Regions from separate parts of the Micromonospora sp. NPDC005203 genome, predicted to be linked through region 1. Evidence: riboswitches for the same ligand, from Rfam matches in the RefSeq annotation. Region 1 holds a riboswitch; each other region holds the start of a gene.

Region 1 (7,568 bases):
CGCTCCGCGACCTGGTGATGCGCCGCCTGGGTGAGCAGATGTTCCGCTCGAACTACGGCCCGCTGTTCGCCCAGCCCTGAACCGCCCGCACGCGGCGCTGCCCCTTCCCGTCGTCTTCTCGCGTGACCTCCTGATCGGCGACCCGCCCGGCACTGCTCAGGGCTGCTGGCCCGGCCGGTCGACGATGGCGATGCGGAGTAGCGCGAAAGCCAGTCCCAGGGACTCCTTGCCGTCGCGCACCACCGACCCTCGGCGGCCGAGGAAGACGTGGGTGTCCCGGTCGAAGAGGAAGTCCTCGTTACCGCCGATCACGCCGGGCATCCGGATCGCCACCCCATGCCGACCGGCGGCGTCCACCACGTCGCCAGAGATGACGACGGCCCCGGGCTCGCGCGCCAACAACTCGAACAGCGCCGCCAGCGCTCGGGGCGGCACGTAGCCCTGGAGCATCATCCGCGCGGTGGTGTACACCATGCTCTCGTCCCCGTAGACGGCCTCCTCATCGGCTCCTTCGGGGAGGTGCAGGTCGACCGGGTGGTCCCGAAGGTATCGGAGCAACTCGTCCGGATCGGTGGGCAGGTCGCCGTGGTACGCGGGCGACTGGAAGGCGTCGAGCTGCCGGTCGGGATCCCCGGGATCATCGAGGCGGAGCACCTGCACCTCGCTCCACCCGTTCGGATCGGTCTCCGGTCGATAGCGTGCCTGCGTGTACGCGACTCCGCCGGCCGACTGCCACAGTTCGGTCCGATGTGTCCGGTACGGGCCGCTGGCCGGCTCGTCCCGTAGCGTCACCAGGGATTCCGTGAAGACGTACTGGTCGGGTCGGGCGGTGAGCTCGGGCTGCTGCCGGGCGGCGTCGGCCGCCATCCGGAAGATCTCCGACGCGGTTGCCGTGGGCGGCGGCCTGTCGCCCACCCCCATCGTCTGGACCGCCAGCGCGCCGGCGGTCAGGACGACGGTCAGTCCGAACGCTCCGGCCAGGCGCCAACCGCGCGGGAACCGGGTACGGAGTCCGGCGGCGCGGGTCGCCGAAGCCACCTCGGCCCGCCGAGCGACGTGGGCGGTCAGGTCTCTGAGGAGCTGCTCCTCGAAACCCTCGGTCGACTGTTCGATCTTGTTCATGATGTCAGCTCCGTCTCATCAGGCGAGGGTGGTGGCCGGACGGGCGAGCACGGCCTGGACGACGCGACGGGCACGGTGCAGGCGGACCCGAGCAGCGACCGGGGACATCCCGACCACGGTCGCCGCCTCCGCGACACTGAGGCCGTCCACGGCGACGAGTTCGACAAGCGTTCGGGTGCCCTCGGGCAGCTCGCTCAGCGCCCGATAGGTGTGGCGGGCCACGGACTCGGCGTCGATCCGCTCCTCGATGCGGGCGATGTCATCGGGACCCAGGTCCCGTCGTCCGGCCAGTCGGCCGGTCACCCGCAGCCGTTGGGCCGCCCGACGCCGCTCGTCGCCGATGACGTTGCGGGCCACCCCGTACAGCCAGCCGACCTGGCTACCCCGGTCCGGCCGGTAGCCGTCCGCCGACTCGATCACCGCGAGGAACACGTCGGCGGTCAGGTCGGCGGCGAGGTGCGGGTCGTCGACCCGCCGCGCCACGAACCGGCCCACCGCCTCCAGGTGCCGCCGGTAGAAGACCTCGAAGGCCACCGGATCGGCCCCGATGCCGGAGATGTCACCCCCCGCTTCGCTGGGCTCACGCACAGGCTGTCCCCTCTCGTCACTCACACCTCTTCTTCGTCAGCCGGACCGCTGGTGTTACCAAACCCCCGGGCGAGTGGGCCCCGCCCGAGGCGGCACGGCCGGTCAGCTGGGCAGTCGCCCTGGTGATGGGGCACTATCGAGGCACCGGCGACTGGCGGCACGGGGATGGTGGAACCATCGGGGAGCCTCTCGCGGGCGTCGACCGCCTGGGCGCCCGCGTCGAGGGACCGTCATGACCACGACAAGCGAATCCACCGAACACCACACCTCGTCGGGCCCGGCCCGGCTCCTGCCGGGTGCTCCCGTCGCCGAAGCCGTCCTGGCCGAGACCGCCGCCGCTGCCGCAGCACTCCGCAGCCGCGGGATCACGCCGAGCCTCGCCACCATTCTCGTCGGCGACGACGACGCCAGCGCCGGTTACATCGCCATCAAGCAGCGCCAGGCCGTCGCGCTCGGGTTCGCGTCCCCGCACGTGCATCTGCCCGCCGCCGTCACCCAGGCCGAGCTGCACCAGGCCATCGCCCGCTTCAACGCCGATCCCGCCGTGCACGGACTGCTCGTGCAGTATCCGGTGCCGGGGCATCTGGACTACGACGCGGCGCTGCTGACCATCGACCCGGACAAGGACGTCGACGGCATGCACCCGCTGAACATGGGGCGTCTCGCCGTCGGCCTGCCCGGCCCGCTGCCGTGCACCCCCGCCGGCATCGAAGCACTCCTGGCGTACCACCAGATCCCCGTCGCCGGTCGTGAGGTCGTCATCCTCGGTCGCGGCGCCACCCTTGGCCGTCCCCTGGCGATGCTGCTCGCCCAGAAGCGCCCGACCGCCAACGCCGCCGTCACCGTCGTCCACACCGGCGTGCCCGACTGGGACCGCTACACCCGCCGCGCCGACATCCTCGTCGCCGCCGCCGGCGTACCCCGGATCGTGCGGCCTGAGCACGTCAGGCCCGGCGCCGTCGTCATCGGTGCCGGCGTCCGCTACGAAGGGCGGCGTCTCCTGCCGGACGTGGACGAAGCGTGCGCCGAGGTCGCCGGCGCCATCACGCCCCGGGTCGGCGGGGTCGGTCCAACCACCGTCGCGATGCTGTTCCGCAACGCCGTACGCGCGGCCGAGCGAGCGAGCCAGTAGCCCGCACCGCTGCGCCAACCGCGCATTCATGGCGGGGTTAGTCCCAGGTTCGTGGGGGCCGCTATGGTGCGCGGTGGCACAGACGTTGCGAGGTGCCCCGCGCGAGTGGGGAGAATCGGGAAGCCGGTGTGAGTCCGGCACGGGTCCGCCGCGGTGACCGGGGTCCGAAGACCGGCCTCGCGTCATCGCCCCGTCAGGGGCGCGAGCGCAGCGGGAGCCTGCCGTGAACAACGAGCTCTACGAGACCATCCACCGCCGCCGGGACGTACGTGCCCAATTCACCGGGGCGCCGATCCCCGCGGATACGTTGGATCGGATCCTCACGGCGGCGCACGCCGCACCGAGCGTCGGTCTCTCCCAACCCTGGGACTTCATCCTGGTCCGCGATCCAGAGCTGCGGCAGGAGTTCCACCGACACGTAGAGCGGGAGCGGGACACTTTCGCGGCCACTCTCGACGGTCCGGCGGCGGAACGCTTCGCCCGGATTAAGATCGATGGCGTACGAGAGTCGACGTTGTCGGTCGTGGTCACCTACGACCCGGAGCGGGGTGGGCCGGCCGTACTCGGTCGACACGCGATCACCGACGCCGGCCTCTACTCGGTCTGTCTGGCGATCCAGAACCTGTGGCTGGCCGCAACCGCCGAGCAGCTCGGGGTCGGCTGGGTCTCGTTCTACCGGGAGCCGTTCCTACGCGATCTGCTCGGCATCCCGGCCACCGTCCGCCCGGTGGCGTGGCTCTGCCTCGGCCCGGTCACCCATCTGGAGCAGACGCCGGACCTGGAGCGGCACGGCTGGCGTCAGCGACGTCCGCTGTCGTCGGTGATACACCACGACCGTTGGTCCGAGTGACCAGCACACGGACGAGCCCCGGGCGCGCGAACGCCCGGGGCTCGTCGCTGACGTGTCAGCTGCAGCCGCTGGTGGAGCCGCAGCCCTCGCAGACGTAGCAGCTACCGGCGGGGCGCATCTTCGTACCGCAGGTGAAGCAGAGCGGCGCGTCGGCGGCCTTGCCGATCACGGCCTCCAGCAGTTCGGTGCTGGAACCCACACTCGGCGCCGGCTTGGCGGCGGCCACGTCGGCCATCTCCTGGGCCGGCTGGGCGACAGCCTCCGGCTTGGCCGGGGTCTCCACCGGCGCGGACGACGCCATCGCGGTGAGCTCCGCGCCGGTGACGGCGGCGGCCTCGGCCCGCAACTGGGCGGCCCGCTGTTCGCTCAAGCCTGACCCACACGCCGCCCCGCGACCTCTCCTACAGCCGCCGGGACGGGAACGACAAGCACCTGGCCGTCGAGGGTGCCGATCGCCAGGCGGCCGACATCTATCCGCCTCAGCGAGAGGGGTACAACCGGGTGGCCGGCGATCCGTAGTTCATGTCGCGCGTGGACATTGCCGTCCTCGGTCCTCAGGACGACCAGCTCCCCCGTGTTGAACACGACGTAGACGAAAGTGTCGTCGGCGTCCAGGGCGGTGGCCTCCCGATCGGCGGTGAAGATCCATTGCAGCTCACCGGTCAGATACCGGCGGCGGACCACGACGGCGTTTCCCGGCAGTCTTCCCCCGCCGTTGTGCACCGCGCCCGTGTGCACGAGCGACGGCCCGGCCCGGTCGTCCAGGTACGCACCGACGCCACCGAACAGGTGGCCGCCTCGCAACGTATCCCATTCCAGCGGAAAGAGCTGCCGGACCCGTCCCGTTGGCACGTCGACAGCGACCACCCATTTGTCGCGCCAGGGCTCGCCCCTCCGGCCTTGAAGAAACAGCAGATCCGGTGCGTAGCGGATGTCAAAAAAGTGGTTGAAAAGGTCGTACGGGCCGAGTTGGATGGTGGCCGCAGCATCAGCGGGCGGCCCGAAAGTGACTTCTCCGGCTGTTTTGCTGCGCCTGTCATGGTCGGTGTCGCGAAGCGCCCACGAGCCATCGATCCTGCCAACCAGGAGTGCGGGATTGGACGATTCGTGGGTCTTGCGGACCGTGCCGTCGTCCAGATCGATCTCCAGCACGCCGCTCGGGTCCTGGGTCGACCGCCCACCCCCGTACCGGCGCGGCACCTGTGTCAACACCAGGGCCGTCCGATCGCCCGGCAGCACGCGGATCTGATAACCCGTGCGATCGGTTGGTACCTGCCAGAGCAACTCCGCAGATGTCCCCGACCAGCATTCAAGACCGACACCCTCCAGTGCGGTGAGGATCCGGCCATCTGCGAGCGCCTCGACTGCCCACACGCCCCGTCGGGCCGCCCACACCTGGCCGCGTCGGCGGCAGAGTTGCGAGACAGTGGCGACTGCCGCCGCCGTATCGATCGAAGGTTCGTCCGGGACCGGTTGTTCGCCATAAGGCATCTGCAGCATGCCTACGACGGCTCGGTCCCAGTCATCGCGGCTGATCGAGCACGCCAGGGAGGTAGTGCCGAACCGCTGCTCGTCCGGGTCACACGGGATGGCCAGCACCAGGTCGAGCATCTGCGGGCTTCGCCACGCGACTCTTCGCACCTCGCGGGGATATTCCAGCAACGAGACGGCGATACCGGCGGTCAGGTCCAGCAGGAGCAACTCGCCCTCGTAGGACCACCCGCCGTCGTAGGAGCCAGTGCCGATCGCCACCAGGGGCAGAGTTGGATGAAAGGCGATGCTGTGGACCGGCCAGCGAGCGGTGACCTGGTGGACGCAGGTGAGGTCGTCGGTCCGGTAGACCGCCAGCGGATGCGGCCCCGAGCCGCAACCGATGTCACGGCCGTGCCATTGCGGCCAACCAAGATCACCACCGACCGCGATCAGATCACCGTTGGGGGAATTGGCGGTGACGCGGGGCTGGCCGATTTCGCGGAAGGGCCCGGCACCCAGCACGCGGGCTTCGGAGCGCTTCACCGGTTGGCGGCAGGTTCGATTCTCTCGATCATGTTGGCATCCTGCAGGGCCTGCCACTCAAGGACAAGGCAGTTTCCGATAGGTGCTGGGACGGCTTCACCACCTCGACCACATCACGGTTCATTGGCGCGGCGTCCTGCGCAGGGAGATCTCCTCCAAGTGCTGGCGTTGGTGCTGCCGAACCATCTCGTCCCAGACCTCCTGGTCGTAGTCCGGATCGGGCGGGATCCACTTGTGCGAGTTGTCGCTGTAGTGGAACCGCTCGTCGCCCCGCCGGATCAGACTCACCGGACCCAGCCCAGAAAGCGCCGGTGCAGCAGCCCGGCGGGCACCCAGGTCAGGTCCTCGGCCGCCCAGACCAGGTACGACCCCATGTAGAGGGCCAACGACACCGGTGCGCGGTCGAACTCGGCACGCAGCTCGGTGCGCCGGGTCCGGCAGGGCCAGTGCGCGTCGCAGCCGCCGCAGGTCCACACCGGAAGGACCGGGCCGTGGGTGGTCACGACAGACCATCCAGGAAGCGCCGGGTGACCGACCGGGCGTGCCAGCGGGCCGCCCATTCCGCCTGATAGCAGGGGTACGGGGACAGCCGTTCCCACCACCAGCGACAGCCAGCGCAAAGCCCGCCAAGGCCGGGCAGGTGCACGGACAAGATTCGTTCGACCTGATCCTCGGTCACTCCTGCTCCTCCCCTGGCCAGTGGCCTCGCCGGATCGGGATGCGGTGCCTGGCCCGACACGGCAGTTCAGCTCCACACCGGCAGACCCACCGCCACCGTCGCCACGACCAGACCGGCCGATGCCGCCGAGCCAGAGTCAGCGCCACCGCCAGCAGGTAGTCGTCGTACGGCACGTGCGATCCCATGAGACCCCAAACTTGGACTCCTATTTTGGAAGTACAACCACGTTAAAGTTGGACTCCTATTTTGGGAACCTCTTCGCGGCGTGTCGCGGCATCCAGCGATGACCACGCCATAATCAGCCGGTGGTGAACCCGACGATCCAGCGACGGCGCCTGGGCCTTGCTCTCAAGCGGGCACGTGAAGGCGCAGGCAAGACGCAGGACGAGGCGGCTGTTGTCATCGACGCAGCAGCAAGCAAGATCAGCAGGGTCGAGCTTGGACAGTCGGGAATCAAGCTCACCGACCTGAACCTGCTACTCGATCTCTACGGGGTTCGAGGCGATGACGCCGAATCGCTCCGCGACCTTGCACGAGCAGGTCGACAACGTGGGCGCTGGAGCACCTACCGGAACGCCGTACCCGACTGGTTCCGCCAGTACCTGGACCTCGAAGGTGACGCGTCAGAGATCCGTTGGTACCAGCCAGAGGTCATCCCCGGAGTCCTTCAGATCGAGCCCTACATCCGTGCCATGAACGCGATCGCCCACCCACGCCCGCCCACCGACGAGGTCGACCGGCAGGTTGCCGTGCGCTTGGAACGGCAGTCGATTCTGCGGCAGGACGGCGGGCCTGACCTGAGCTTCATCCTCAGCGAGTCGGCGCTGCGCCGAAGTGTCGGTGACGCGACGACGATGCGGGATCAGCTCCTGCACCTGACAGAGGTCAGCAAGCAGCCCAACGTCACCCTTCAAGTGTTCCCGTTCAACGCACAGACCTACGAGACGGCATCGTTCAGCTTCATCATCCTGCGCTTCGGGGACGACGCGGCATCGGACGTGATCTACGTCGAGACCTTCACCGACGCCGACTACCTTGACCGGCCGGACGCCGTACGGGCCTACACTCGGCTGTGGGACCGACTCCGGGCAGCCGCTCTCGGGCCGGTAGAGTCGCGCAAGCTCATCCTGAGGATGGCGGACGACGTGGAGCGGCAACAGACCTGAGAGAGTGATCATGGA
Region 2 (7,568 bases), on a different contig from region 1:
TCCTTGAAGACCCTCGCCTCGATGTGGTGGGTGCCCGGCGTGCCGTTGGCGGTCGGCGGCCCCTCGTAGAACACCCACGGCGGACCGTCGGCGGTCTGCTCCAGGCTCCGGTCGAAAATGTTGTTGGTCTGCCACCACTCGATGACCGCACGTTCCATCCCACCAAGGTCGATCTTGGTGGACAGTGGGACGAATGGCGACTTCAACGGGCCGTCCGGCACCGAGGTTCTCCCTACACTCCACATCCGCTCGCGCGGGCATCAGCTCACTGCCCACCCGGGGACGAAGTGTCAGGCGTATGGCCGGATCGGTGCCGATGCCGTCCAGCATAGCGGCCCGTGCGCGGAGCCAGTGGCCGGTGCGCTAGGCGCGTAGCCAGACCCGGAGAGGGCCGGTGGTGGTGAAGCCGGCGGCGAGGGCCGCCGCCAGGTCGGGGATGGTTTCGTAGCCGACCAGCGGCGCGTCGGGCACGGTGGCGCACACCGCTTGCCAGATGTCGCGGGGGTTGTCGGTGCGGGTGAACAGGTTGGAGACGCCGTACGGGCCGTCGCCGCTGAGCACCGCTCCGCCGGTGAGCACACCCTGGTCGTCGTGGCGGGCGAGCACCCGCACCCGGGGGTCGGCCAGCAGCGCGGGGCGGAACAGCTCCCCACCGCCCTGGGCCGCCGCCCAGACCGCCAGGTCGTCGGCGCTGGTGACCGGGGTGAGGGGTTCGTCGGCCGGTGGCGCCGCCGGTGGCCGGTGGATCCACTGCGCGTCGAAGAGCACTCGGAACCCGTACCCGGACAGGTCGAGGTCGGCGAAGCTGTCCTTCACCGACGCGCCGGGCCCCACGTCGATGCGGGCCAGCAGGGCGCAGGCGTCGACGCCCGATCGCAGGGTGACCGCGTCCGGATACCACGGCGGCGACCGGTGGGGGACCGACCAGGCGTCGGCGTCGGCACGGCCGGCCAGCCCGTGGCTGCCGCAGACGATGTCGCACCACTCGGCGTTGTCGCGGGCCGCCGTCCGCACGTCGTTCAGCACGTCGGGCAGCCTAGCCAGGATCAGCGGAGTCGAGTGAGCAGGATCCGGCCGCCCTCGTAGATGCCGCCGTCGATGGCGACGACCCTGTCGTCGGCGTACCGCAGCGCGACCGCGACGTCCTGCGGCGCCACACCGAAGTGCTTGGTGAGGGTGCTGTGGCCGTGGACGAGCACGGTGCCCCCGAGCGTGCGCAGCATCGTCGACACCGGGTCGTCGGGGTTGGTCGCCACGGCGTCGCGAAATGCGCCCCGGTCGCTCATCCGGGCGCAGAAGTCCAGCCAGGCCGCGGGGTCGTCGGAGCCGAGAGCCACGCTGACCGCCGCGTTCACGGTGGCCACACTGGACCCCAGCTCCAGGTACCGGGCGGTGTCGGAGTGCACGAGCAGGAACCCGTCGACGACCGCGACGGCGGGCAGTCGCGTCATCCACTCGACATGCTGCGGCGTCAGCTGGCGCAGGTCCTCGGCACGTCCGCCGAACCGGGCCCAGCCACCCCGAAACCCGTCGGGCTCGTTCCACCCGGCGACGGGCCTGGCGCCGAACCGGTGCGCGGCGAGCAACTGCGCCTCGTGGTTACCCAACAGCACCCCGACGTGGCCGCCCGCCGCACGCGCGGAGACCGCGAGTCGCTGGATGTCGTCGATGACGCCGACACCGTCCGGGCCCCGATCGACGTAGTCGCCGAGCAACCACAACCGCGCGCCGCCCCCGGTCCAGTGGCCGGTATGGTCGATGAGTCCAGCCTCGCGAAGTGCCTCCCGGAACTCCGACCGGTGACCGTGGATGTCCGCCGCCACGTACAGCGGCGTCATGCCGTCGAGCAGAGTCGCCATGGCCGCCACGGTACGTAGCTCAGCGGGCGTAGACCAGGTCCATCGTGTCGGTGTGCCCGGACCAGCGCAGGTCGAGATGCCAGCACCCGGCCTGCGGCATGTCGATGATCGACGGACCCGGCCCGCCGGCGACCTCTCGGGTCACCCTGGTGTCGGTGCCGTCCAGCGTCGCGGTGATCACCAGGGTCGCCGGTGCCGTCGGGTCGGCTGACGTCGTGGCGGCGCGGGCCACCCACAGGATCTTGTTGTTCGACCCGTCGCTGCGTACCAGGCGCAGCGGATGAGCGAACAGCACCGCCACGATGTCACCCTTCGCGCCGAAGACGTGCGGGCCCCGGCTGGTCCCGTGGAATCCGGCGTCCGCCCAGTCGGGCAGCGACTCCATCTCGACAGGCGAATGGCAGCCCGTCGCGGCGCTCGCCGTACTCCCGGCGCTCGCGGTGGTGGCAGCAGCGCGGGTCGGCGCGGCCGACCCACCGTCGGCGGCGCACCCCGCCAGCAGAACCACCGAAGCCGCCAGCAGCAACCTGCCCCATGAAACCATCTCGACCCTCCGGTACGTGTCGACGACTCACCTCATCTTCAGGACACCGGCCGCGCCCGTCCGGTTCCTAGCGCAGTGAGCGGGCGATCTCGATCGCCTCGGTCTTCGTGACGGCGCCCTCGATCCGGTAGCTGACGTCGGCGTCCTGCCAGATCAGCGTCGAGGCGGCAAGTCGGGCGCTCTCCTTGCGGACCACGCCCGAACGGTCCACGTACGACAGCACGTGCGGCCCGTCGACCCACACCGCGAAGTCACCGTTGACCTCGACCCAGTCCGCTCCCGGCGGGATGACCTCCTTGTGGAACGACAGGTTGAGGCGACCGTCGAACGCGTCGACGCGCAGCGCGCCGCCGTCGTAGAGCAGCGTCGCGACCCGGCAGGTGCCCGCGGGGTCGGGGTCGGCGACCAGCACCCGATCGGGCGGACCCAGCTTCGCCGGCAGACGGATCGGGAACCGTACCGCCCGTCGTGCCTCGTCCAGACCGGCGACCCGCTGCCCGGGCAACGGCGACGCGACGCCACCGGGCACCGTCGGCGCGGGCGCGACGGCGATGCTGACACCGGCGAAGCGCAGCAGCCCGGTCACCGCATCGGCGACGGCGGCACGGGTCGGCGGCAACACCGCCACCAGCAGCAGGGCGGCCAGCGCCGCCGCGACGAGCGGACGCCACCGCCGCACCGGCCGGTGCAGCCGTCCGCGGACCTCGGCGCGCACGTCGGGCGGCTCGGGCGTCTCCAGCCAGGCGGACAGGTCCCGCAGTTCCCGTTCGAGGTCACCCATGCCGGACCTCCTCCCGGTCGAGCAGGCCGCGAAGCTTCGCCAGGGCCCGGGACGTGCGCGACTTCACCGTGCCCCGGGGCCAGCCCAGTGCCGCCACCGTCTCCTCCTCGCTGAGGTCGAGGAAGAACCGGCAGACGATCACCTCGCGGTCGCGTACCGGCAGTTGCCGCAGGGCCCGCACCAGCGCGGCGCGGCGCTCCCCGGCGAGGACCGCACCCACCGCGCCGTCCTCGGCGGTCTCCGCCGTCGGGTCCGCCGCCGCGGCGCGCAGGACGAGACCGTCGCGGCGGCCGCGCGACCGGTGCAGGTTGCGGGTCTCGTTGGCGACGATCGCGAGCAACCAGGACCGGAAGGACGACTCGCCCCGATAACGGGACAATTTGCGGTACGCCTTCACGAACGCCTCCTGGATGACGTCCTCGGAGTCCGAGCCCGCGCCGAGCAGCGCCGCCGTCCGGTACGCGGACGCGGTGTGCCGAGCGACCAGGAGGTCGTACGCCGCCAGGTCGCCGGAGCGGGCGCGGGTGACGAGCGCGTCGTCGTCCAGGGGAACCTCCGTTCGGGTCACACTCATGACACCGCCCACGCTCGGTGGGTTCCAACCCCCGGTCGGGTCAGCTGTCTCCCACCCGGCGTGCAGCGTATTGCCAGGATTCGGTGCTGCACTGGAGGGCGTCGAGGGAAGGGGTGGGGCATGAGCTGGTTCAGTCGCCGGTCACGGGGCGTCGAGGCGACCCCGACGAAGCTGGACCGGGAGGCGACCCGGGACGACCTCGCCGCGCTGGAGGCGTTCGTCACGAGCCGGCACGGGGTGGAGTTCTACCTGGAGCCGGAGACCACCGCGACGGACACCACAGTGGTGGCGATCGCCCACGACGGGGAGTGGATCCGCCGCCGCACCGGCACGCCCCGCGCCGCGGGGGCCATCGCCCGCAAGCACGCGGTGCCGTTGTACGAGGCGGGCCGCACCGGCTATCCGGAACGGATGCGGGTGTGGAGCCGGGCCCATCCGGAACGCCACGCCCGCTGAGGCCGGTCGGCTCAGGTGGCCTCGACGACCGAGTGTGCCTGCTCATGTGTCATCGGCTCGGCCTGGCTGGAGACGTACCAGAGACGAGCCAGCGCGGCCGCGGAAGGCCCGCGGCGACGAGCGTGGCCTGGATCTCCCGGGCGTGCCCGGGGCTCTGCCGAGCGTCGATCATCACACTGCCGCGCTCGTCGGCGACGACGGCGACGCCGGCCTGGACCGCGTCCGGGTCCGAGCCGCCAGGACGGAGTCAGACCCGACCGGCGAGGTGGAAGAATCGGGCGGCGCTGATGGTGGTCGACCCCCGAGATTGATCGCGGACGTTGAGCCAGTGATCACCGATCCTAGGTGACCGCGCCGATGCCACCGTCCCACCGAACGATAGGCGCAGGCCAGGGGACATGCGCGCGTCCCTTGCTCTGCTTCAACCGGCGCAACGATGCGACGACTTACTGGTGCATCGGTTGAAGCAGAGCAAAGGACGCGACACATTGACCTAACGCCGGCGAAGCAGGGCTCCTTCGCACGCAATCATTGCTGACTTTCGATGGATGTCGCCCGCTCGGCGACGTCGGGTCGGCGTTGACCGGCGGCGGAGGGGTGTGGCAGCATTCGCGGCCTGACGGCAGTGAAGGAAGTCGGTGCGATTCCGACGCGGTCCCGCCACTGTCACCGGGGAGCGATCCCCCCTCGTGAGTCACGACCGTGTGTCTGCGGTTGGAAGGCCGGGGGAGAGCGTCGATCCGGAAGCCAGGATACTTCGGCCGTCGGGATGTACCCCAGGGCGTGGACACCCGAGGAGGACCCGATGACGCACGGCGTCTCATTCATCGACGATCATCGTCACACTGCGCTCCAGGCCGCTGGCTTCCGGTACCGCTGACCTGAGCGCCCGGCGCTGACCGGCCCCGACGCCCGCGTCGGTGAGTCCGGCCGCGCCGTCGTACCGGCTGACGCCGCACCCACCCGCTTCGTCCAGGTCGCCTCCCTCAGCGGCCCGGGCGTCACTCTCCGGAGCCCGCCGTGCGCATCCTGCTGCTCTCCACCGCCGACACCGACCTGCTGGCCGCCCGCGCCAGCGGCGCCGACTACCGGCTCGCCAACCCCGCGCGGGTTGCCGCCGACGAGGTGCCCGTCCTGCTCGACGGGGTCGACCTCGTCGTCGTACGCCTGCTCGGCGGTCGGCAGGCGTGGCCGGACGGCCTCGCCGCGGTGCTCGCCACCGGCGTGCCGACGGTCGTGCTGGGTGGCGAGGCGCTGCCCGACGCGGAGCTGATGGCCATCTCCACAGTGCCGTCCGGGGTCGTCACCCAGGCGTTGGCGTACCTCGTCGAGGGCGGGCCGGACAACCTCGGGCAGCTCGCCTGGTTCCTTTCCGACACGGTGCTGCTCACCGGCGAGGGGTTCGCCCCGCCCGCGCCCACCGCCGCGTACGGCGTGCATGGCGAACACCCGAACGACCCGCGGCGGCCCACCGTGGGGATCGTCTTCTACCGGGCGCACGCGCTCGCCGGCAACACCGACTTCGTCGACGTCCTCGCGGACGCGGTCCACAACGCCGGCGGCAACCCGCTGCCGATCTTCTGCGGCTCGCTGCGAGGGCTGACCACGGGCGCGGGCCCGCTCGGGCTCTTCGCCCGCTGCGACGCGCTGCTGGTCACCGTGCTGGCCGCCGGTGGCGCGGTCGCCGCGGACGCCTCCGGGGGCGGCGACGAGGACGCCTGGGACGTCGGCGCCCTGGCCGCCCTGGACGTGCCGATCATCCAGGCGCTCTGCCTGACCAGCACCCGCGAGCAGTGGGCCGGCAGCGATGCCGGGCTGTCCCCGTTGGACGCGGCGATGCAGGTGGCCATCCCCGAGTTCGACGGCCGGATCGTCAGCGTGCCGTTCTCGTTCAAGCAGATCGACGCCGACGGGCTGTCGGTCTACGCGGCCGACGCCGACCGGGCGGCCCGGGTCGCCGGGATTGCGGTGCGCCACGCCCGGCTGCGGTACGTGCCCAACGCCGACAAGCGGATCGCCGTGGTGCTCAGTTCGTACCCCACCAAGCACTCCCGGGTCGGCAACGCCGTCGGGCTGGACACCCCGGTGTCGGCGGTCCGGCTGTTCGCCGCGCTTGCCGACGCCGGTTACGACCTGGGTGACGCGGCGCTGCCCGACGACGGTGACGCGCTGATCCACGCGCTGATCGCCGCCGGTGGTCACGACGTGGAGTGGCTCACGCCGGAGCAGTTGGCCGCCGCCGAGGCGCGGATACCGGGGCAGACCTACCAGCGCTGGTTCGACCAGGTCCCGGCCGAGCTGCGGGAGCGGATCCGGGAACACTGGGGTGAGCCGCCCGGCCAGCTCTACACCGAGGGCGGGGACATCGTGCTCGCCGGGCTGCGCTTCGGCAATGTGGTGCTGCTGATCCAACCGCCGCGCGGCTTCGGGGAGAACCCGATCGCCATCTACCACGACCCGGACCTGCCGCCGAGTCACCACTACCTGGCCGCGTACCGCTGGCTGGCCGCCCCGGTCGCGGATGGCGGCTTCGGCGCGGACGCCGTGGTGCACCTGGGCAAGCACGGCACCCTGGAGTGGCTGCCCGGCAAGGGCCTCGGCCTGGCCGCCGACTGCGCGCCCGACGCGGTCCTCGGTGACCTGCCGCTGGTCTACCCGTTCATCGTCAACGACCCCGGCGAGGGCACCCAGGCCAAGCGCCGGGCGCACGCCGTGGTCATCGACCACCTGGTGCCGCCGATGGCCCGCGCCGAAACCTACGGCGACCTGGCCAAACTGGAGCAACTGCTCGACGAGTACGCCACCGTGCAGGCCCTCGACCCGGCCAAGGTGCCCACCGTGCGGGCGCAGATCTGGGACCTCGTCCGCGCGGCGGAGCTGCACCACGACCTGCACGCCGAGGCGATGCCCGACGCGGACGACTTCGACACCTTCGTGCTGCACCTCGACGGGTACCTCTGCGAAATCAAGGACGTGCAGATCCGCGACGGGCTGCACATCCTCGCCGACGCGCCCACCGGTGAGCCCCGGGTCAACCTGGTCCTCGCGGTGCTGCGCGCCCCGCAGATCTGGGGTGGCGCCCGAGCCCTGCCCGGCCTGCGGCAGGCGCTCGCCGTCGCGTACTCCCTCGACGAGCAGGAACTGCTCGCGGCACCGGGCGAACGACTGGCGGTGCCCACGGCGCTGACCGACGTGGTGGACGGGCCGGCCGGCACCGCCGCCGACGCCGTCGACCTGATCGAAGCCCTCGCCCGGCGGTTGGTTATCGGGATGGAGACGCTCGGCTGGGACGCCGAGGCCGTCGACGCGGTGGTCGCCGAGGTGACCGGCCAGTCGATCCCGGACGTCGCCGCG
Region 3 (7,568 bases), on a different contig from region 1:
CCGAAGGGAGCACTGCTGTCTCCTTGTGCCGGAGCAATCTGGAGGCGTGGATGCCCGAAGTGGTCTACTCGTGTTGCCAACCGAGGAGAGTCACGTGCCACCGCGTTACCGCTACGAGCAAATCGCCGACGACCTCGCCGAACGCATCAAGTCCGGCGAGTTCCAGCCCGGCTCCAAGCTGCCCAGTCGGCGCGAGTTGATCGAGCACTACGGGGTCACCGAGCCGGTGATCGACCGCGCCATGCAGGTACTACGGATCAAAGGGATGACCGAGACTCTTCCCGGCGTTGGCGTCTTCGTCGCCGAGCGAATTTCTCCGTAGAACCAGCCGCCGCAGCGGCGACCTCACGCCTGCAAGTTCTGAGCGCACTGTTCGGATCGGTCCGCGGTCAACCTCCGAGGGTGCGATACCTCAGCAGGTCGTTCCTCCTTGGCGCGCTGCACCGCAAGAAGGCGGTCGAGCAGTTCCTCGGACCCGTCGTGGTTGCGGGCGACGAAGGCATCCGCTGGGTGTCCATCTGGCCCTGGCAAGAGGGCTACAACGTGTCGACCTGGACGACGAGAACCGCCGGGACCTGTCGGTGTTCCCGTCGCTGGACCCAGACGGCGAGGACGACCCGGGCCTGGCCGCTTGATCGGTCACGTTGAAGACCCGGCCGAAGCGCTGGAATTAGCACAGCGAACGACCGGGGCGTCGCCGGATCGCTGGGTCAACCACGGGGTTGCCCGGGAGGACTACGCGGACTTCGTGCGAGCCAGGAACTCCTGACTCAGATGTTGAAGCGGAACTAAGGGCCGCTACCGCGCTACCAGCGGCGATGCTATCCGACACCTGCCGAGAAGGCGTCTCAGGCTCCCATAGTTGTTCGCTGCTGACGACGTTTCGCGGTGTCTTGTGCCCCCTGTGTGCCCGCCCCACGGCCCGAGGCACCGTGTTTAGCTGCCGGCACCCGACAAGCTGACCGCGAGGCGATTGATATGGCATTGACCAAGAAGGGCGCAAGGCTCATCACGGTCGACGACATCGTCTACCGGTGGCGAGTGCGCGGGAAGCCAACCTACGCCCAAGGGCTTTGCGAGCGGCCCCTTACCCTCGCCATCGAGCAAGCCGACTGCAAGGGCGGCGTGCTGCTGGTCAGCATGCCTCAGGACCATCCGAGCAACTGGATCGGCGGCCCGCCCGTCCCTGTTCTACCGTCGACGGTCGCGGCAGTCGTCCGCAAGGCTCTGACTGAGGGATGGCGACCTAGCCAGCCATCGGCGGTCTTCCACATGGATGCGCCCGACGTATCGCCAAAGCCACGGACTCCTTGACCCCAAGGCAACCAACACGGCCCTCCGAACTGCCCTGAAGCATCGGCTGAACTCACGGTGAGGTTGCATCCTGACGGCGGTCCTCATGCTGACCCACCGTCCTGGTGGGTCACAGGCCGGTTCGCCCGTCGATGCACTCGCGCAGGAGGTCGGCGTGGCCAGCGTGCCGCGCATACTCCTCGATCACGTGGACAACCACGTCGCGCGTGGCGTGGCTGCCACCGTCGACAAGCACCTCGCGGCCCAGGTCGGCCTCGTCGAGGGCGTCGAGCCATTCGTCCGCCTTGGCGATCTCGACCTTCCAGGTTGCAAAGGCGTCCTTCACCACGGCCGGGTCGGGGAGCGCGCCCCCGAAGTCCCAATCCGGGTCGTCCTCGTGCTGGTAAAGGCACGGTGCGTCGGTTCGCCCTTGCAGCACACGCTGGAACCATTGGTTCTCCATCTGCGCCAGATGGCGGACCAGGCCGAGCAAGCTGAGGGTGCTGGGCGGTACCGCGCGTCGGCCGAGCTGCTCGGCGTCCAGTCCGTCGCACTTCATCTCTATGGTCAGGCGGTAGTTGCCGAGGTACTCCCGGTAGGTCGCCTTCTCGCCGACGGGCTGACCGAAGGTCCTGGGGTCATTTTCGGGGGCGGTCCACAGTTTGCTCACGGCGCCACCACACCGCGGGCGGATCACACCGGTCAAGTGAGTTGCGGTGGACCAACTTCGACGTCGGCGCGCATCGCTGGCGATGCTTGACACCTTCGTCCCGCAGGAACCACCGATTGAGCTGCCTTGAGGTCCACCGGAGTTCATGGACGTCCGGGCACAGTCGTCCTGGTCGTCACTCGGATCGCCGCTCAGACGAACGCCGGATCTTGCGCATGAGCATGGCCCAGACGCCGTACCCGGAGCCGACATTCCCCGTGATTGCGCCGGCAGCAGAGCCCATGAAGAGGGCGTTGGCGCAGTCAGGGCAGACCCTGCGGCCGGTGATTGTCTCTTGAAACGGCTCCTTGACCCGTCGTCTGCAGTCTGGACACTCACGGCTTGACAGGCCCATTGGCTCTCCCCGGTCGGTTATCGAGCAGGGTATCCGGCTGCCACTACCAAATCCGGCGTCAAGAGCGCCGTGACGCCTACCGGACGCCAGGGCGAGCGGCAGCAATGCGACGAGGCCGGGGTATGCCCGCGTGTGATCCGGGCATGCCCCGGCCTGCCGGCGACGGTGGAGCGGGCTCCTCGGACCAGGCCACCGCCACAACGGGCGCGTCAGCCGTCGTCGAGCAGCGCGCGCCGCAGCGCCAGCCGGTGCTTCCGGCGGATCTCCGCCTCCCGGTACCGTCGCCGGTCCCCGTCGGTCTCCGGTAGCAGCGGCGGCACCGTACGAGGCTGACCGTCGTCGTCGATGGCGACCATGACCAGGTGGGCGGTGGCCACGTCGGTGGGCGGCACCGCCCGGTCCCACCGGTCGGCGGTCACCTTGACGGCGACCTCCATCGAGCTGCGGCCGGCCCAGGTGATCCGGGCGTCGACGTGTACGACGTCACCGACCCGCACCGCGCGCAGGAACGCCGTCTCGTCGATGGCGGCGGTCACCGCCGGCCCGTCGGAGTGCCGGGCGGCGACCACACCGGCGACGGAGTCGATGAGGTTGAGGATCCGGCCGCCGTGCACCGTACCCATCAGGTTGGTGTGGTGCTGGTCCATGATCTGCGACAGGGTCAGGTGCGACGCCGACGGCGCTCGGCCGGCGATCGTGGTGGTGTCGTGCACAGCGGTAGTCCGTCCCTCGGGAAACCACACCGCCGGGTCGCGGACACGCGCTGACGAGGACCTGGCCGTGCGCCACACACACGGCCCGTCACCCGCTCAGCCCACCCGCGAGGCCGACGGCAGCGCACACGGTTGTGTACGCGGCGCCGGCAGGTCTTCGGACTCGCGGGCCTGACCGGTCGCGCCGGTCCCCTACTGGCCGTCGCTTCCCAGGCCGTTGGCCCAGTGCTGATGACGGCGGTCGTTCCCACTCACCGCTGCGGGGCAGCCCCGGATTTCCACCGGGTTCCCTCTTAGGACGCCCAGCCGGTCACGACGGGGCGAACCAGCGCCGTCGGCAGCATAGCTGGCCAGGGAATGTGTCCACCCGGGGCGTCCCGCTGCGGCGACCCGCGACCTCGTCCTCAACTTTTGTCGTTGGAGGAAGAAGATCGCCACCTCTTGAAAAAAGTCTCGCGAGGGTGAGGATATCCAGATGCGTCGTCTCCCCCAGACTTGCGGGCGGGTGGTCTCGGGCCTCCTCGCGTTCCTCCTCGCCTCGGCGGTCGCCCTGCTCGCGTCCGCTCAACCCGCCGCAGCTCACGGGACCCTCGCCGAGTCCACACCGGCGGGCGGCTCCACCGTGCGCGAGCCGTTCACGGCGGTGCGGCTCCACTTCACCGAGAAGGCCGCCGCCAACGCGTTCTTCACGGTCACCGCCCCGGACGGCACCCGGGTCGATGACGGCTGGTCGCAGGGCGAGCCGAAGCCGCTGAAGAAGCCGGTACGGGAGTACTTCCTGGTCAACGGGCAGTTTGAGCCACGGGAGTACACGACGGGGTTCCCCGCGGTGGTGACCGTCGCCCACCTGCCCGCGAAGGGCCAGTATTCGGTGAGCTACCTGTCGGTCGCCTCGGACGGCGACACCGTGCGGGGCACCCTGACCTTCCGCTACGACGGGCGGGTGGCCGCAGCGCCGAAGGGGTGGAGCCCGCCGTCGACCCAGCCGGACCCGGCGCTGGTGGCCGCCACCGAGCAGCACAACACGTCCGGGCCGGCCTCGGCGGTGCCGACCACCGCGGACGACGCGTCGACCCCGCCGGCCGCAGCGGCACCGTCGACCGGGTCGACCGGGGACAGCGGTCCCGGAGCACTGGCCTGGGCCGGCTGGGCGCTGGCGGTCGCGGCGGCCGGGGCGGTGGCCGCGTACATCGTCTGGCGTCGCCGATCGGCGTCCACCCGCAAACCCACCGGCCGGGGCCGTACCTCGCCGGCGAGCTACGCTCGACGCGGCGGTGGGGCCCGTCCCACGAACAGGGCCGGCACCGGCCCGGCCGTCGGCGGCAAGGCCGTCGGCGGCAAGACCGTCGGCGGTGGCAAGGCCAACGGTCGCAAGACCGTCGTCGCGCCGACTCCGGGCGACAAGCGGCGGGCCACCACCGTGCCGGCGGCAGGCAAGGGCAACGCGGTCGTCACGGCCCGCACGGGCGTCGCGGTCGATCCGACGCCGACCGATCAAACCGTCGCCGGTACGGACGGCGAGCCGACGGTCGAGCCCGGACCAGGACCCGACCCGGACCTCACCGCCGCGGCGCCCGGATCCCGGCTGAGCAACACCCACCTGGCCCTGCTCGTCGGCGGGCTGGTGATCGCGCTACTGGCCGGCTTCGGGCTGGCCCGCATCGGGACCGGCGACGGAAACCCGGCGAGCCGCACCGCCGGACAGCCCGCTGGCGGTCCGCCCGCCGCGGGGCAGGTGGGCTCCGCGAACGACGGGCACCAACATCCGGCGGGCACCGGGCCGCACACGCATCGGGGTGACGGCGCGACGGGCGAGACGCTGGCGACCGGGACGACGGTCAGCGCCGGCGGCTACACCCTGCAACCACTGGAGCGGTCCCAACCGCCCGGGGTACGCGCGGACTACCGGTTCCGCATCGTCGGGACCGACCGGCAACCGGCGACCCGCTTCGCGGTCGTCCACGACAAGCCGTTGCACCTGATCGTGGTCGGCCGTGACCTGTCCGGCTACCAGCACCTGCACCCGACGATGGCGGCCGACGGCACCTGGAGCGTACCCCTGACACTGGCCCGGCCCGGCGGCTACCGCGTCTACGCCGACTTCTCCGTCACCGCGACCAACGACACGCAGATTCCGCTCGTGCTGGGCGTCGACCACACCGTGCCCGGCGCGCACACCCCGACCGCGTTGCCGCCGGTACAGGCCCAGGCGAAGGCCGGGCCGTACGCGGTGTCGATGACCGGAACCCCGACGGTGGGGGTGACGGCGCCGATGCACTTCAAGGTCAGCGCCGACCCGACCGTGCCCGTGCAGCTGGAGCCGTACCTGGGCGCGTACGGGCACCTGGTCGTCGTCCGCGAGGGCGACCTCGGGTACGTGCACGTCCACCCCGAGCCGGAGCTGGTCGACGGGTCGGTCAAGTTCTGGCTGACCGCACCGAGCTCGGGCCGGTACCGGGCGTTCTTCGACTTCCAGGTCGCCGGCAAGGTGCACACCGCCGAGTACACGATCAACGTGCCCTGAGCCGGAACTTTCTCCCCGCTGCGGCCGACCATCCAGCCAGCAGCAATCATCGGAGGAAGAACACATGCGCAGCACCAACCCGCTCGGTTCACGCCGCTTGGCCACCGTCCTCGCCGCCGCCGTCCTGGCGGTGGGCGCCGCGGGTTGCGGCTCGTCCGACTCTCCGTCGGCGGCGCAGCCCACGTCGTCCGCGTCGGCCTCGGCCAACCCGGACGCCGGTGTGCTCGGCATTCGTGACCCGTGGGTGAAGGCGGCCGACAAGGGAATGACGGCGGCCTTCGGGACCCTGGTCAACGACGGCGACAGCGATGTCACGCTGACCAGCGCCACGACCGAGGTGTCGCCCATGGAGCTGCACGAGATGGCCATGAAGGACGGCAAGATGGTCATGCGGCAGAAGCAGGGCGGCATCGTGATCAAGTCCAGGGGCACGCACGCGTTGGAGCCCGGCGGCGATCACCTGATGCTGATGGACCTCACCAAGCCGGTCCGGGCCGGCGACGAGTTGACAGTCACCCTGACCTTCGCCGACGGCCGGACCCAGCAGTTCCGCGCGGTGGCCAAGCCGTTCACCGGCGCGCAGGAGAGCTACGCACCCGGGCACGGCGAGCCCATGCCCGGCCTGAGCGCTACGCCGGGGATGAGCATGAGCCCGGCATCGTGACCGAGACGTCACCCGTCCGGCCGGTGAGCAGGCGTGGCCTGCTCACCGGCGGGGCTCTCGCCGTCGGCGGTGCCGTGGCCGGCGGGACCGCGATCGCCGTGACCCGTGCCGGGCAGACCGGACCACCGCCGGCGACCATCGCCGACACGACGCTGGCGGCGAGCGTGGGCGCCCTGGTCGAGCCGTTCCACGGCGCCCGGCAGGCCGGGGTCGCCACCGAACCGCAGGCGCACGCGGCATTCGTCGCGTTCACCCTGCGACCCGGCACCGACCGGGCCGCGCTGGGGCGGATGCTGCGGCTGCTCACCGACGACGCCGCCCGGCTCACCCAGGGCCAACCCGCGCTTGCCGACACCGAGGCCGAACTCGGGCTGCTGCCGGCACGGCTGACGGTGACGTTCGGCTTCGGGCCCGGCCTGTACCGGGCCGCCGGTGTCGACGACCGGCGGCCGGCATCGGTCACCGACCTGCCCTCGTTCCGCGTCGATCGACTCCAGCCGGCCTGGTCCGGCGGCGACCTGCTGGTGCAGCTCTGCGCGGACGACGCGGTCACCGTCGCCCACGCCCAACGAGTCCTGATCAAGGACAGCCGGCCCTTCGCCGTCGTCCGCTGGGTCCAGCAGGGTTTCCGGCGCAGCCCCGGAGTCGAACCGGGCGGCCACACGCAGCGCAACCTGTTCGGCCAGCTCGACGGCACAGCCAACCCCCGGCCCGGCACTCCGCTGGACACCACGCTGTGGGTGCCGGACGGCCCGGCGTGGCTTCGCGACAGCACCACCCTTGTGCTACGGCGCATCAGCATGAACATGGAGACCTGGGACCTGCTCGGCCGCACCGACCGCGAACTCGCCATCGGACGGCGGCTCGACACCGGCGCGCCCCTCACCGGCACCGCCGAACACGACGAGCCCGACTTCGCCGCCACCGGCCCCGACGGGCTCACCGTCATCCCCGACTTCTCCCACCTCACCCGGGCCCGAGAAACCGACGACCGGCTGAAGATCCTGCGCCGGCCCTACAACTACGACGGTGTGCCGACAGCCGAGGGCCACGCCGACAGCGGGTTGATCTTCACCTCGTACCAGGCCGACATCGCCCGGCAGTACCTGCCCATCCAACGCCGACTGGCCGACCGGGACCTGCTCAACGAATGGACCACCCCGATCGGCTCCGCCGTCTTCGCCATCCCACCCGGGTGTATGCCGGACGGCTGGATCGGCGAGCAGGTGCTCGGATGACCCCGCCAACCGGAGACGTCACCAGGACCGTGCCGCCATCCCGCCCCACCGCCGTCCGGCTCGGCGCGGCGG
Region 4 (7,568 bases), on a different contig from region 1:
TCGATCCAGCGGAAGCAGAACTCGGCCTTGCGACGGATCGAGGGGATGTTCTCGATGGCGGCGAAGGCCTCGAAGCGCTCGGTCTCGTCGGGCACGTACGTGTCGAGCAGGTTGAGGTAGAACTGGACGTGCACGGCCTCCTCGAACAGCTGCCGGGACAGGTAGAGGCGACCCTCGGGGCTGTTGACGTGCTGGTAGAGGTTGAGCACCAGGTTGTTGGCGACGATCGTGTCGCCGGTGGCGAAGAACGCCACCAGCCGGCTGACCAGGTGCCGCTCGGCCGGCGACAGCTTGTCCAGGTCGGCGAGGTCAGCGTGCAGGTCGACCTCCTCGACCGTCCAGGTGTTGCGGATGGCGTCGCGAAACCTGTCGAAGAAGTGCGGGTAGCGCATCGGGCGCAGGGTGAGGTCCATCCCGGGGTCGAGCAGCATGTGCGTGGTCCTCGTGTCGGTGGTGGCGGCGGCGGTACGGGCGTCGGTGGCGGTCACTGGCAGGCCTCGCACGACTCGGGGTTCTCCAGCGAGCAGGCCAGCGCCTCCGCGTCGACGGCGACGGCGACGGGTGCGACAGCACTGACGGTGGCCTGTTGGATCCGGGTGGCGGGCCGCGAGCGCAGGTAGTACGTGGACTTCAGCCCGACCTTCCAGGCGTACAGGTACATCGAGGAGAGCTTGCCGATGGTCGGCGCGGCCAGAAACAGGTTCAGCGACTGGGACTGGTCGATGAACGGGGCGCGGGCGGCGGCCAGGTCGATCAGCGCCCGCTGCGGCAGTTCCCAGGCGGTGCGGAACAACTCCCGGACGCCGGCCGGCAGCTCGGCGATGTCCTGCACCGATCCCTCCGCCCGCTTGATCGCCGAGCGGATCCGCTTGGTCCACAGACCGCGGGCCTTCAACTCGCGGACCAGAGCGGTGTTGACCTGGAGGAACTCCCCCGACAGGGTCTCGCGCTTGAACAGGTTGGACACCTGCGGCTCGATGCACTCGTAGCACCCGGCGATCGAGGCGATGGTCGCGGTCGGCGCGACCGCCACGAGCAGCGAGTTGCGCAGCCCGTCCGTCGCAACCCGCTGGCGCAGCGCGTCCCAGCGCGCGGTCTGCGTACCCTCGACACCCCACAGGTCCGGCTGGAGGTGGCCCCGCGCGGCGCGGGTCTGCGGGTACGCCGGGTGCGCGCCGAAGCGACGCGCCAGGTCGGCGGAGGTCTCCAGCGCGGTCAGGTACAGCTCCTCGCTGATCCGGGTGGACAGCTCCCGTGCGGCCGGGGAGTCGAACGGCAGCCGCAGCGCGAAGAAGACGTCCTGCAGGCCCATCAGCCCGAGCCCGACCGGCCGCCAGCGGGGGTTGCTCGCCGCCGCCTGCTCGGTGGGGTAGTAGTTGATGTCGATGACCCGGTCCAGGAAGGTCACGGCGGTACGGACGGTGGCGCGCAGCCGCTCCCAGTCGATGCCGCCGTCGGTTAGGTGCGCGGCGAGGTTCACCGAGCCGAGGTTGCACACGGCGGTCTCGGCGTCGCTGGACACCTCGATGATCTCGGTGCACAGGTTGGACAGGTGCACCACGTTGCCGTCCTCGGCGGTCTGGTTGCACAGTCGGTTCGCGGCGTCCTTGAAGGTCATCCACCCGTTGCCGGTCTGGGCGAGGGTGCGCATCATCTTGCCGTACAGCTCTCGCGCCGGGACCTGCCGCACGTGGCGGCCCTGCGCCTCGGCCTGCCGGTACGCGGCGTCGAACCGCTCCCCCCACAGGTCGGGCAGCTCGGGTACCTCGTGCGGGTCGAACAGTGACCACACCTCGTCGGCCTCGACCCGGCGCATGAACTCGTCCGGGATCCAGTTGGCCAGGTTGAGGTTGTGGGTGCGGCGGGCGTCCTCACCGGTGTTGTCCCGCAGTTGCAGGAACTCCTCGATGTCCGGGTGCCACGGTTCCAGATAGACGCAGGCCGCGCCCTTGCGCCGGCCGCCCTGGTTGACCGCGGCGACGCTCGCGTCCAGCGTGCGCAGCCACGGCACGATCCCGTTGGACTGCCCGTTGGTGCCGCGGATCAGTGCACCCCTGGACCGGACCCGGGAGTACGCGATGCCGATGCCGCCGGCGAACTTGGACAGGTTGGCGACCTGGGCGTACCGCTGGTAGATGGAGTCCAACTCGTCGCGCGGAGAGTCGACCAGATAGCAGGAGGACATCTGGGTGTGTCGGGTGCCGGAGTTGAACAGTGTCGGCGAGCTGGGCAGATAGGCCAGGCTCGACATCAGTCGGTAGAAGCCGACCGCCTCGTCCGGCGTCTGGGACAGCCCGCAGGCCACCCGGAGCAGCCAGTACTGCGGGGTCTCCAGCACCAGCCGGCTGGTGGGGTGACGCAGCAGGTACCTGTCGTACACCGTGCGTAGGCCGAAGTACTCGAATCGTCGGTCGCCGTCGGGATCGACAGCGTGATCGAGCATCGGGGCGTGGGCGGCGACGAACACGGCGGTGTCGTCGCCGATCAGGCCCTCGGCGTGGCCGATCCGGATCGCCGCGCTGAACGAGGTGACGCCCTGTCGACGCACCTCCTTGTCGACGTAGCCGGACAGCAGCCGGGCGGCGAGGCGCGAGTACTGCGGTTCCTCACCGATCATCTCGGCGGCGGTCTGGATGGAGAGCCGGTCCAGTTCGGCCGTCGTCGCGCCGTCGTACAGGCCGCTGATCGTGCGGGTGGCGACCCGCATCGGGTCGACGTCGGCCAGGTCGTCGGCCCACCGCTCGACCGCACGGACGATCTTGTTGACGTCCACGGACTCGGTGGTGCCGTTGCGCTTGCGCACCTGCATCGGCGTGCGCCGCACGGCCGCGTCGCCGCGGACCGGGACTACCTCGGTGACTGTCACCACTCACTCCTCGCGAGTTCGAGACCTGATGGCCCCTCGAACGCGTGGAGACAGACACCGACGGACGCCACGCCGGCACGGCGTGGGTCAGGTGGCGTCGGCCGTCCCACGCGGCCTCGGACCGCCGCCCACCCGGGTGCGGGTACGCGGCGCGCTGGCAGGTCTTCGGACTCGTGGGCACGACCGGGTTGGCCGGTCTCCTACTGGCTGTCGCTTCCCAGGCCGCTTCGTGGCCCAGTGCTTCTGACGGCTGTCGTTCCCACTCACCGCTGCGGGACAGTCCCGGATTTCCACCGGGTTCCCTCTTACCTCGACCACTCCGGATGAGCGGCCGAACCAGCTGCGTTCGACACCATATATAGGGACGCTGCGGTTGTCACACCCCACATGTCGGTCTCGGGCGTGTTGACGGCGGCCTCCGTGACGGTCGTCACCCACCACGCCGACCACGCCGGGGCGCGGTGGACCGACACCCGCGCGGCGCGGCACACGAACAGGTGTCGACATCCGGAAAGGTGTGATGTATTAAGTCTTTAGATGTAAAGATCCCTACCCATAATTAGGCGTCAATGCAGCTATCCGGAGTGGACATCTAATCTTCTGGGCCACTCCTCATATCCCGCACCACCGTCCTCATCGGGCCGGCGGTGCCGCAGCAGTGCCCGGGTCGAGGACGAGGTGCCACCCGTCGAAGGTGCCTACCAGCGCGGCGAATGTCGCCACCACCGCATTCAGCGCTCGCGGACCGGGTACTGCGATCACGGGGACCGCACACCGACGAATCTCCAGCACGAAGAAACATTGGATGTCTTCGATTCCCGACGGATCGACGTCGTTGACGCGTCGGATCGACCCTCCGTATACTCCCAGAGATCATCTGATCTTTAGCCTAACCGGGCGAGGAGCGCATGCCGCAGATCACCGCCGTCACCGTCGAGGACGTCCGCTTCCCCACCTCCCTGACCGCTGACGGCTCCGACGCCATGAACAAGGACGGCGACTACTCGGCGGCCTACGTCGTCCTGCACACCGACGGCGTCGACAGCAGCGGTGCGCCACTCGCGGGCCACGGCCTGACCTTCACCATCGGCCGGGGCAACGACATCGTCGTCGCGGCGGCCGTCCACCAGGCACAGCGCCTCGTCGGCGTCGACGTTGCGACGATGGCGGCGGACATGGGCGCGGTCTACCGTCTGCTCACCTCCGACTCCCAACTGCGCTGGCTCGGCCCGGAGAAGGGTGTCGTGCACCTGTCGCTGGCCGCCGTCCTCAACGCGTCGTGGGATCTGGTCGCCCGGGTCGCCGACAAACCGCTGTGGCGGCTGCTCGTCGACATGTCCCCCGAGCAACTCGTCGACATCGCGGACCTGCGCTACCTGTCCGACGCGCTGACCCGGGACGAGGCACTGGCCATCCTGCGCGCCAAGGAGAGCACGAAGGCGGCCCGTCTCGCCGAGCTCGACCGGACCGGCTACCCCGCCTACACCACCTCGGCAGGCTGGCTCGGCTACGGCGACGACAAGCTGCGCCGGCTGTGCCAGGAGGCGGTGGACACCGGCTACGGCTACGTCAAGCTGAAGGTGGGTGCCAACCTCGACGACGACATCCGCCGGTGCGGCATCGCCCGGGAGATCCTCGGTCCGGACCGCAACCTGATGATCGACGCCAACCAGGTGTGGGACGTCGGTCAGGCCATCGAGTGGGTCAAGGCCCTGGCGCAGTTCGAGCCACTGTGGATCGAGGAGCCGACCAGCCCCGACGACATTCTGGGCCACGCCGCCGTGCGCCGCGCCGTCGCTCCGATCGGAGTCGCCACCGGCGAGCACTGCCACAACCGGGTGATGTTCAAGCAGTTGTTCCAGGCCGAGGCCATCGACTTCTGTCAACTGGACACCGGCAGGTTGGCCAGCATCAACGAGATCGTCGCCGTGCTGCTGCTCGCTGCGAAGTTCGACATCCCCGTGTGCCCCCACGCCGGCGGTGTCGGGCTGTGCGAGATGGTCCAGCACGTGTCGGTGCTCGACTACGTCGCGATCTCGGGAGATCTCACCAACCGGGTCACCGAGTTCGTCGACCACCTGCACGAGCACTTCACCGACCCGTGCATCATCGCGGACACCGGCTCGGGCAGCGGTTACGTCCTGCCCCGTCAGCCCGGTTACTCCACCCGGATGCGCCAGGAGTCGGTCGAGCTCTACCGGTTCCCCGACGGCGGCTACTGGGCGGCGACGGACCCGACTACGGTGTCATCTTCGGAGCCGTACGTGATCGCGGGTGGGACGGCCACCCCCGCCGGCCGCTAGGGGGATGTCATGTCGCGCACCGACGAGGTGGTGAACGGCATCAAACGGATGATCCTCGAAGGGCGTTTCAAGCCCGGGGACCGGCTGCCCATCGAGAAGGACCTCGCCGAGTCGCTCGGTGTCTCGCGGGGCTCGCTGCGCGAGGGGATGTCGGCTCTGTCGATCCTCGGCATCGTCAACATCCGCCAGGGTGACGGCACCTACGTCACCAACCTCGACGCGCCGCAACTGTTGGCCCCGATGGGCTTCGTGGTCGACTTCCAGGGCCAGGGCGACCCACGGCACGTGCACATCGTCCGGCGGCTGTTGGAGTGCGAGGCCGCCCGGCTGGCGGCGACCAGGATCACCGACGAGGCCCTCGCCCAGGCGGGCGAACTGCTCGACGAGGCGGCGCGGATCGCCGGTCGGTCGCCGCAGGAGCACGAACGGATCATGGAGATCGACATCGCCTTCCACCGGATCATCGCGGTGCACGCCGACAATCCGGTGCTCGTCGGCCTCATCGAGGCGTTCGCCGGGCGCACCCTGCGCGGGCGGCTCTGGCGGAGCCTGCACGAGGAGGGCGCGGACCGGCGTACCCACGACGAGCACGTCGCGATCCTGAAAGCCCTGGTGGCCCGGGACCCGGAGCGTGCCCGGATCCGGATGGCCAACCACCTGATCGGGGTGGAGGAATCGCTGTACGGGCAACCCGCCGACGGTGATGCCAACGTCGAGCCGACCCGGTTCTGAGCAACCACCTCGGCGTACGGCGGCGCGCCGCGCGGCCACCCACGGCCCGACGGCTCCGGGGCGCGCCCTCGATCACGTGATCGCGCGCGCCCCGGCCGACGAGGTCAGCGCTCGTCCCGCTCTCCGCCGGTGCTCCCGGTCATCGCCGCGACCAGGTCGTCGGTGGTGACCTCGTCCGCGCGCAGCCGGGCCGCCCGCCGGCCGAGCCGCAGCACCTCGACGCGGTCGGCGATCTCGAGCACCTGCGGCATGTTGTGGCTCACCAACACCACCGACATGCCGGCGTCACGAGCCCGTCGGACGACGTCGAGCACCCGCCCGGTCTGGACGACACCGAGCGCCGCGGTCGGCTCGTCGAGGATGACCACGTTCGTCGCCCAGATGATCGCGCGCGCCACCGCTACGCACTGTCGCTGCCCACCGGACAACATCGCGATCGGGGTGGTGACCCGGGGGATCCGCACGCCCAGTTCGTCGAGGGCCGCGGCGGCACCCTGCCGCATGGCGCGCTTGTCGAGCAGTCCGAGCCGGCCGAGCGGCCCGGAGCGCAGGATCTCCCGACCGAGGTACAGGTTGGCGGCAACGCTGAGATCGTCGGCGACGGCGAGGTCCTGGTAGACGGTCTCCACCCCCGCGCGTCGGGCGTCGACGGGCGTGGAGAACTGGACGGGACGGCCATCCACCCGGATCTCGCCCTCGTCGGGCGGGTGCACACCGGACAGTGTCTTGATCAGCGTGCTCTTTCCGGCGCCGTTGTCGCCGATCAGCGCGACGACCTCACCCCGGTGGACCGTGAAGTCGGCGCCGCGTAACGCCTCGACGTGCCCGAACCGCTTGACGATGCCACGGGCTTCGAGGACCGGTGGTTGCTCGGCGGTCGGTTGCGTGTCGCTGTCGGCGGTAGCCGTCGGGGTCGCGCCCATCACTGCACCGGCGGGTTGGCACAGCTGGGCTCGAGCACCGCCTTGATCTCCGCGGAGTCGATGTTCTCCTTGGTGACGAACGTGACGCCGGTGTCGGCCGACGCCAGCGGCGCCTTGTCCCGCAGGTGCTTGACCATCTTGTCGACGCCGAAGTAGCCCATCTTGAACGGGTTCTGCACGACCAACGCCGAGATCTGGCCGCTGCGCACCCCGGCGATCTCGTCCGGGGCGGCGTCCCAGCCGATGATGACCACCTTGCCGGACTTGCCGGCCGCCTGGATGGCCTGCGCGGCGCCGAGCACGCTCGGCTCGTTGGCCGCGAAGATGCCGGCGAGGTTGGGGTTGGCGGTGAGAATGTTCTCGGTGACGCGTCGCGCCTCGTTGACGTCGCTGCGGCTGGGCTGCTGGCCGACCAGCTTGAGGTTGGGATACTGGGCGAGGCCGGCCTTGAAGCCGTCCACCCGCTCGGTGTTGGTCTGCGATCCCGGCTGGAACTCGACGAGCGCCACCTGGTGGTTGCCGGGGCCGAGTTCGGTGGCGAGCAGCTTCGCCGCCTCGGTGGCCGACGCGCGGTTGTCGGTGGCGAACAGCGGCACGCTCGACGGCTGTGGGCTGGTGCCAGAGTCGATCATCGCGACCGGGATCTTCGCGGCGAGCGCCTGGTCGGTCGCGGGCGCCAGCGCGCTGGAGTCCGTCGCCGCGTACACGATGCCGTCGACCTTCTTGGTGACGAAGTTCTGGATC

Evidence for each region. Region 1 has a riboswitch for cobalamin ahead of bluB (5,6-dimethylbenzimidazole synthase). Riboswitches for the same ligand answer to the same signal wherever they lie in the genome.
Region 2: linked by a shared signal. The riboswitch ahead of cobN (cobaltochelatase subunit CobN) and the one ahead of bluB (5,6-dimethylbenzimidazole synthase) in region 1 are both predicted to bind cobalamin.
Region 3: linked by a shared signal. The riboswitch ahead of ACFYPM_RS24925 (acyl-CoA thioesterase) and the one ahead of bluB (5,6-dimethylbenzimidazole synthase) in region 1 are both predicted to bind cobalamin.
Region 4: linked by a shared signal. The riboswitch ahead of ACFYPM_RS25430 (ribonucleoside-diphosphate reductase subunit alpha) and the one ahead of bluB (5,6-dimethylbenzimidazole synthase) in region 1 are both predicted to bind cobalamin.

Annotation. Positions count from the first base shown of each region.
Region 1 covers NZ_JBIAKV010000011.1:164,140-171,707, reverse strand. The annotation lists gene ACFYPM_RS23490 (FAD-dependent monooxygenase) at 1-80, shown strand, start outside; gene ACFYPM_RS23485 (CU044_5270 family protein) at 157-1,122, opposite strand; gene ACFYPM_RS23480 (RNA polymerase sigma factor) at 1,141-1,710, opposite strand; gene ACFYPM_RS23475 (bifunctional 5,10-methylenetetrahydrofolate dehydrogenase/5,10-methenyltetrahydrofolate cyclohydrolase) at 1,943-2,842, shown strand; cobalamin riboswitch at 2,916-3,037, shown strand; gene bluB (5,6-dimethylbenzimidazole synthase) at 3,066-3,692, shown strand; partial or broken gene ACFYPM_RS23465 (vitamin B12-dependent ribonucleotide reductase) at 3,748-4,053, opposite strand; gene ACFYPM_RS23460 (hypothetical protein) at 4,059-5,708, opposite strand; gene ACFYPM_RS23455 (hypothetical protein) at 5,829-5,996, opposite strand; gene ACFYPM_RS23450 (hypothetical protein) at 5,993-6,211, opposite strand; gene ACFYPM_RS23445 (hypothetical protein) at 6,208-6,387, opposite strand; gene ACFYPM_RS23440 (helix-turn-helix domain-containing protein) at 6,693-7,553, shown strand; gene ACFYPM_RS23435 (DUF397 domain-containing protein) at 7,564-7,568, shown strand, end outside.
Region 2 covers NZ_JBIAKV010000006.1:214,473-222,040, forward strand. The annotation lists gene ileS (isoleucine--tRNA ligase) at 1-221, opposite strand, end outside; gene ACFYPM_RS16475 (hypothetical protein) at 364-1,026, opposite strand; gene ACFYPM_RS16480 (metallophosphoesterase) at 1,047-1,859, opposite strand; gene ACFYPM_RS16485 (hypothetical protein) at 1,879-2,244, opposite strand; gene ACFYPM_RS16490 (hypothetical protein) at 2,471-3,184, opposite strand; gene ACFYPM_RS16495 (RNA polymerase sigma factor) at 3,177-3,758, opposite strand; gene ACFYPM_RS16500 (hypothetical protein) at 3,879-4,214, shown strand; cobalamin riboswitch at 4,843-4,972, shown strand; gene cobN (cobaltochelatase subunit CobN) at 5,235-7,568, shown strand, end outside.
Region 3 covers NZ_JBIAKV010000013.1:21,397-28,964, reverse strand. The annotation lists gene ACFYPM_RS24940 (winged helix-turn-helix domain-containing protein) at 95-322, shown strand; gene ACFYPM_RS24935 (hypothetical protein) at 979-1,314, shown strand; gene ACFYPM_RS24930 (DinB family protein) at 1,424-1,963, opposite strand; gene ACFYPM_RS24925 (acyl-CoA thioesterase) at 2,567-3,004, opposite strand; cobalamin riboswitch at 3,201-3,415, opposite strand; gene ACFYPM_RS24920 (copper resistance protein CopC) at 3,546-5,594, shown strand; gene ACFYPM_RS24915 (copper chaperone PCu(A)C) at 5,659-6,258, shown strand; gene ACFYPM_RS24910 (Dyp-type peroxidase) at 6,282-7,496, shown strand; gene ACFYPM_RS24905 (copper resistance protein CopC) at 7,493-7,568, shown strand, end outside.
Region 4 covers NZ_JBIAKV010000013.1:139,527-147,094, reverse strand. The annotation lists gene ACFYPM_RS25435 (ribonucleotide-diphosphate reductase subunit beta) at 1-431, opposite strand, end outside; gene ACFYPM_RS25430 (ribonucleoside-diphosphate reductase subunit alpha) at 485-2,809, opposite strand; cobalamin riboswitch at 3,005-3,222, opposite strand; gene ACFYPM_RS25425 (enolase C-terminal domain-like protein) at 3,775-5,169, shown strand; gene ACFYPM_RS25420 (FadR/GntR family transcriptional regulator) at 5,179-5,901, shown strand; gene ACFYPM_RS25415 (ATP-binding cassette domain-containing protein) at 6,006-6,824, opposite strand; gene ACFYPM_RS25410 (ABC transporter substrate-binding protein) at 6,824-7,568, opposite strand, start outside.